DNA from 3 places in the Enterobacter vonholyi genome. Region 2 is predicted to be linked to each of the others. Evidence: predicted binding sites of a transcription regulator. Region 2 holds the regulator's gene; each other region holds the start of a gene.
What was found. The regulator Fur, encoded in region 2, represses iron uptake genes when iron is present. The targets are predictions, from matches to a motif close to ATAATAATGAGAACNACTATCAA.

Region 1: the regulator Fur is predicted to act here: its motif matches at 1,068-1,090, upstream of sufA (Fe-S cluster assembly scaffold SufA).
Region 3: the regulator Fur is predicted to act here: its motif matches at 1,074-1,096, upstream of exbB (tol-pal system-associated acyl-CoA thioesterase).

What each region holds. Positions count from the first base shown of each region.
Region 1 covers NZ_CP162152.1:1,836,833-1,839,105, reverse strand. Annotated here, with positions in the region: gene sufB (Fe-S cluster assembly protein SufB) at 1-651, opposite strand, end outside; gene sufA (Fe-S cluster assembly scaffold SufA) at 660-1,028, opposite strand; gene AB3N39_RS08730 (MerR family transcriptional regulator) at 1,341-2,069, opposite strand; gene AB3N39_RS08725 (diguanylate phosphodiesterase) at 2,258-2,273, opposite strand, start outside.
Region 2 covers NZ_CP162152.1:1,266,920-1,269,192, reverse strand. Annotated here, with positions in the region: gene ybfE (LexA regulated protein) at 1-97, shown strand, start outside; gene fldA (flavodoxin FldA) at 253-783, shown strand; gene fur (ferric iron uptake transcriptional regulator) at 1,075-1,521, shown strand; gene chiQ (ChiQ/YbfN family lipoprotein) at 1,614-1,940, opposite strand; gene chiP (chitoporin) at 1,988-2,273, opposite strand, start outside.
Region 3 covers NZ_CP162152.1:3,761,985-3,764,257, reverse strand. Annotated here, with positions in the region: gene metC (cystathionine beta-lyase) at 1-906, opposite strand, end outside; gene exbB (tol-pal system-associated acyl-CoA thioesterase) at 1,158-1,889, shown strand; gene exbD (TonB system transport protein ExbD) at 1,894-2,273, shown strand, end outside.

The DNA.
Region 1 (2,273 bases), 570 kb from region 2:
GCGCACGCCTTTCGGTACATAGATAAAGGTGCCGTCCGAGGCCACCGCCGCGTTAAGAGCCGCAAAGAAGTTATCGTTTGAAGGCACCACGGTCCCAATGTACTTTTTCACCAGTTCTGGATGATCGTGAATCGCTTCGCCGAAGGAGCAGAAAATGATCCCCTGCTCTGCCAGCTTCTCGCGGTAGGTGGTGGCCACCGAGACGGAGTCGAAAATGGCGTCCACCGCCACCTCTTTCCCCTCACGCACGGGCACGCCAAGCTGGTTAAAGGCCTCTTCCACCTCTTTGCTGAGGAAGCTGTTTTCAGCGCCAGTTTGCTGCACCGCGCCGGGCTGCGAGGCGCAGGTATCGTCACAGCTGCCGCAGGAGGGCGCAGAATAGTAGCTGTAATCCTGATAGTTCAGCTTGTCGTAGTGCGCTTTCAGCCAGTGCGGCTCTTCCATCTCCAGCCAGGCGCGGAAGGCGCTCAGGCGGAACTCCAGCATCCACTCGGGCTCGTTACGTTTCGCCGAGATCGCCCGCACGACATCTTCGTTAATGCCTTTCGCCAGCTCATCTGTCTGGAGCTGGGTGAAGAACCCCTCTTTATAGTTGAGGTGCCCACCGCTCCAGGTATTTACATCACTCGTTGCTTCAGTATTACGAGACATAGTACCGCCTATACCCCAAAGCTTTCGCCACAGCCGCATTCGTTCTGGGCTTTCGGGTTATGAAATTTGAATAACTGGTTTAAGCCTTCGCGGACGTAGTCCACTTCGGTGCCGTCAATAAACGGCATGGCCTGCAGCGCGACGTACAGCTTCGCGCCGTCAGTCTCGAACACCAGGTCATCTTTCTCGGGTTCGGTGACGGTGTCGAGCACGTAGCCGAAACCTGCGCAGCCGGTCTGTTTGACGCCTAAACGCACGCCGAGGATCTCGGGCTTTTTCGCCACCAGCTCGTGAATATGTGCCGCCGCCGCTGGCGTGAGCGTTAAGCCGCGCCAGGCGAAATCGGCAGGATTAAAGGTTTCTGAATGCAGTTCCATAGGTCCACCTCATCTGATAAGCCATCAGGGCATAACACCATGTTAGTGATAACGATTATCACTTCAACCCTCTGTCAGCAGGGGCATTCGGCTAAAGCGCCCTTTTTGCCTGGTTTTATTAAGCATAGACCCTGTGAGAGGATGCAGTCAGGATGGATGTATTTGTTCAATGCATTGATTAATAATGCATTTCGTCGCGGCATTCATAACGAAGAGAAGAAAAGTAAAATATGCATCGGAAATGCCTATTTTTGAGATAGATTTTGCGCAGAAAGTGATAAAAACAAAAAAGGCCCTCAAGGCCTCTTACACTCAGTGATGAAATGAGACAGCAAACCCCTGTTCACGCCAGTGGTCGAGCTGTTCCTGCTGGCGAGGCGTTGGGGATTTCCCCGTCCAGACGAAGATTTTTTGCCCCGGGAAGAGTTCAGGGCGCGGCGAATCAATAGGTTCCGCCAGGACGTCTATGTGCCAGCCCTTCTGCGCCAGGCGCGCGGCTTCCAGCCACAGGTGGGTGCGGTCATCGCATTCCCAGCCAATCAACAGTGCGTCTTTACCGGCTTTCTTGCGGGACTCCGCCAGGCTTGCAATCGCGAATTCAATCAGAACTCCGTCTAACAGGCTTGCCATGTGACGCACGGTATTTTGGTCCTGGTTCATGCGCTGACGGACGGGAGAAATAATATTGTCAATCAGCGCGTCTATCGCGTGATCGCGGCGGAACTCGCCAATTTTGGCACGCAGCTTTGCCGGGCTGGCGTAACGCAGAACGGTCATCATCTCTTCCTGGAATGAAACCCAGTTGCCCTGCGTCAAAACTTCTTTGTTTTCCAGCAAGGCTTTGACTTTTCCGACCGAGACGCCGCTTTTCATCAGGCGTTTGATCTCTTCGATACGCAGGATATCTTCATCGTCAAACTGACGATGGCCCCCTTCGCTGCGCTGCGGCTTCAACAATCCATAACGGCGCTGCCAGGCACGCAGCGTAACGGGGTTGATACCGCATCGTTCGGCCACTTCGCCGATACTGTAATAGGCCATTAACTCCCTCACGCTCAGAACTTCCATACCTAACTGCACCAACCTTATCAGATTGTACACACTATTTGTATAACTAAGACCGCATTTTGAACCGGTGAACGGGGTTCTTTTCCATCCACCTGTTAATACATTGTTGTATAAAATTTGCCGTTCGTACAGTTAACTCTGCCGGATTGTGTACAGCTTTATCAGAATTCGAACTTT
Region 2 (2,273 bases):
GCTGAACGAGCTGGCTGACGCGCGAAATATCAGCCGCAGCGAGCTCATTGAAGAGATGTTAATCGCCCAGCTTGAGACGTTGCGCAGCCAGGCATAAGTCTGAAAATCCCCTTTATTACCCTTTTCATGTAGCACAGAGTGCAGTCCTGCGCGATAGCTGTTTCCGCAGGGTTGCCAGTTCTGCTATTATTGCCCTTATCCGTGGCCGAATTGCGCCACCATACTATTAAGTTTCAAGAGGTTATTTTACTCATGGCAATCATCGGCATTTTCTTTGGCAGTGATACCGGCAATACCGAAAATATCGCAAAAAACATTCAAAAACAGCTCGGTAAAGACGTTGCTGATGTGCATGACATTGCCAAGAGCAGCAAAGAAGATCTGGAAGGCTATGATATTCTGCTGCTGGGTATCCCAACCTGGTACTACGGTGAAGCCCAGTGCGACTGGGATGATTTCTTCCCGACGCTGGAAGAAGTGGACTTCAACGGTAAGCTAGTTGCCCTGTTTGGCTGCGGTGACCAGGAAGACTACGCTGAGTATTTCTGTGACGCGCTGGGTACCATCCGCGACATCATTGAGCCGAATGGCGCGGTTATCGTAGGCCACTGGCCGACCGCTGGTTACCACTTCGAAGCGTCTAAAGGCCTGGCCGATGACGATCATTTCGTGGGTCTGGCCATCGACGAAGACCGTCAGCCAGAACTGACCGCAGAGCGCGTTGAGAAATGGGTTAAGCAGATCCGTGAAGAGCTGCACCTGGACGATATTCTTAACGCCTGATTTTTCTCGCGGCGCAACGGCGGTTGCGCCCGTGCACCAGGTCAAACCGATTAAATTAATTGCTACAATCTTTTAACTTTTTCGCCCAGACCTGTACAATGTCTCCCTGATAAAATGTGGTTTTCCATCGAGCAAGTTTGTTGGTGATACCCCATTTTTATAAGCATATTTTGCCTGAGACTTGCAGTTTTCATTTAGCCATGGCAGTTCTATAATGAGACGCATTATCCCAGGTGCATTTTCTGTCACTTCCTACAGAAGTGAATCGTTTAGCAACAGGACAGATTCCGCATGACTGACAACAATACCGCATTAAAGAAGGCTGGCCTGAAAGTTACGCTTCCTCGGTTAAAAATCCTCGAAGTGCTTCAGGGTCCAGACAATCACCATGTCAGTGCGGAAGACCTTTATAAACGTCTTATCGACATGGGTGAAGAGATTGGGCTGGCTACCGTCTATCGCGTGCTGAACCAGTTTGATGACGCGGGCATTGTCACCCGTCATAATTTCGAAGGCGGTAAATCTGTTTTCGAACTGACCCAGCAGCAGCACCACGATCATTTGATCTGCCTCGACTGCGGCAAGGTCATTGAATTCAGCGATGATTCCATCGAAGCGCGCCAGCGTGAAATCGCCGCGCGTCACGGTATCCGCCTGACCAACCACAGCCTGTATCTTTACGGTCACTGCGCTGAAGGCGACTGCCGCGAAGATGACCACGCGCACGACGCAAAATAATCAAGTGTTCATACTCTGAGCCAGCCGAAAGGTTGGCTTTTTTTTGCCAGAAAAAAGCCCGGTAAGCGCAGCGCCACCGGGCGTAAAGCAACTTATTTATTATTGTTGCGTATCTCGTTCCAGATCTTATCGCAACGCTTGGTCACTTCCTGATCGTTACCGGTTTTACGCGCCTGGATACAGGCCTGGTAATCCATCACGCGGACATTCTCCCGCGTCGCAAACTGCTCATGCGCTTTCTCTTTCTTCAGCACGTTCAGCACGCTCTGACAGGCGTCAATTTTCTCCGGCGATCCTTCTGCTGTATTAATACAGGCGCTATAGGCCTCCTTCAGCCGGGAATCTTCTTTCGGTGCCTCACTCTGAGCACACGCCACCAGCCCTGATGCCAGTAACGCGACGATTACGATTTTTTTCATCATATGCAGTCTCCGGTCCGGCGGGATCTAACCCGCCGGAAGATTCATCAGAAGATAGTGAACGGTGCGATAACCATGAATTTCACGTCACGTTCATCCTGGAAGATGTTGCCGTAACCGCCCGCGTAGCTCGGGATATCGGAGTGGTTGTCATATTGAGTGAAGTGCAGTTTGAACATTGTGCCTTTCGCGCGGCCATCCTGCAGGGTATAGATAGCATCGAGGCTGTAAGAAGACTCTTTCAGGCGATAGTTGGGATCGTAGTATGCGTCCGGAGTTGCCATATCGGCAGGTTTTGCATCCCAGGCGTAAGCGTAAGAAGCGCCCACCGCC
Region 3 (2,273 bases), 2.0 Mb from region 2:
ACGTTGCCAGAACTCATGGCCTTTACTACCCGGTAATGCGGGATGATTCACGCGCTCAACCAGCGTATGCTGCGCCAGCCATTCGGCGACCTTCAGGCTGCTTTCATGGTGCTGACGCAGACGAACGCCCAGCGTGCGGATACCGCGGCTGGTCATGTAGGCCGTGTCGGCATCCACCATCTGGCCCATCAGGTAGGCATTTTCACGCAGCTGATCCCAGCAGCGCGCGTTGGAGACCGCAGTACCAATCATACCGTCAGAGTGGCCTATCAGGTATTTCGTTGCCGCCTGAATCGAAATATCAATGTCGAATTCCAGCGCTTTGAACAGCACGCCTGCCGCCCAGGTGTTGTCGATCATAACGATCGCCTCTGGCGCTTTGTTGCGTACGGCCTTCACGATAGCCGGCACGTCGTGAACTTCCATGGTGAGCGACCCCGGAGATTCCAGGAACACAATGCGCGTGTTTGGCTGAATAAGTTCGGCAATGCCTTCACCAATCAGCGGGTCGAACCAGCCGGTCGTTACCCCGAGCTTGCTGAGGATTTTGGTGCAGAAGTCCTGGCTGGGTTCATAGGCGGTGTTGGTCATCAGGATATGGTCGCCCTGTTCCACAAACGCCAGAATGGTGTTGGCGACCGCCGCCGCCCCGCACGGGAAGAGCGCACAGCCCGCGCCGCCTTCCAGCTCGCACATCGCTTCCTGCAGAGAAAAATGGGTTAGCGTGCCGCGACGGCCATAAAACAGCCCGCCTTTCGCGCGGTTACGCGTGGCGTTTTTTTTCTCCTCAACGGTGTCAAACACCAGCGAGGAGGCTCGTTGAATCACGCTGTTGACCGATCCCTGAGTATATTTTTTGCTGCGTCCTGCCTGTACCAGCGTGGTATCAAGATGCTTCTTTGTCATGTTCGCTAACCCTGTTTTTATACGTCTGGACGTCCAGACTACCACGATTGGAAAAAACTGCACCCCGAGGCTTATCGAATAAGCAGAAAATATTAGCAAAAAACCGCATAAGAAATTTTTACTGCGTAAGCGCAAGGAAAGTGAGCGAAAATTACGGCACCATGCAAATACTAATGAGAACTACTATCAATTCGACGACGTTTTGATATTATTACGCTCAGATTTTGTGATTTGCGTCCTGGAGATACAGAGTGGGTAATAATTTGATGCAGACGGATCTCTCCGTTTGGGGCATGTATCAGCATGCTGACATCGTGGTTAAGATTGTGATGATCGGCCTGATTCTGGCGTCCGTTGTCACCTGGGCTATCTTCTTCAGCAAAAGTGCCGAGTTGCTTTCGCAGAAGCGTCGCCTGAAGCGGGAACAGCAGCAGCTGGCTGAAGCCCGCTCTCTGGATCAGGCTTCAGATATGACATCATCTTTCCACGCGAAAAGCCTGACCACCCTGCTCGTGAATGAAGCGCAGAACGAGCTGGAACTCTCCGCTGGCAGTGAAGATAACGAAGGTATCAAAGAGCGTACCGGTTTCCGCCTGGAGCGTCGCGTTGCGGCCGTTGGCCGACACATGGGGCGCGGCAATGGTTATCTGGCTACCATCGGCGCGATCTCACCGTTCATCGGTCTTTTCGGCACGGTCTGGGGCATCATGAACAGCTTTATCGGTATCGCGCAGACCCAAACTACCAACCTGGCGGTCGTGGCGCCGGGTATCGCAGAAGCGCTGCTGGCGACTGCAATCGGTCTGGTTGCCGCTATCCCGGCGGTGGTCATCTACAATATCTTCGCGCGTATGATTGGCAGCTATAAAGCGACTCTCGGAGACGTTGCCGCGCAGGTTCTGCTGCTGCAAAGTCGCGATCTCGATCTGAATGCCAGCTCGGTTAAGCCGGTGCATGCGGCGTCTAAACTGCGCGCAGGTTAATAGTATGGCGATGCGTCTAAACGAAAATCTGGACGATAACGGCGAAATGCATGAAATCAACGTGACGCCGTTTATCGACGTCATGCTGGTTCTGCTGATTATCTTCATGGTAGCTGCACCGCTGGCGACGGTGGATGTGAAGGTGAATCTGCCGGCATCTTCCAGCCAGCCCCAGCCGCGCCCGGAGAAGCCTATTTACCTGTCGGTGAAAGCGGATAAATCCATGTTCCTCGGGAACGACCCGGTGACGGCCGACTCAGTCATCCCGGCGCTGGAGCAGCTTACGGGCGGAAAGAAAGACACTACGGTCTTCTTCCGTGCGGATAAAACCGTGGATTATGAAACCATGATGAAGGTAATGGACACGCTGCATCAGGCGGGTTA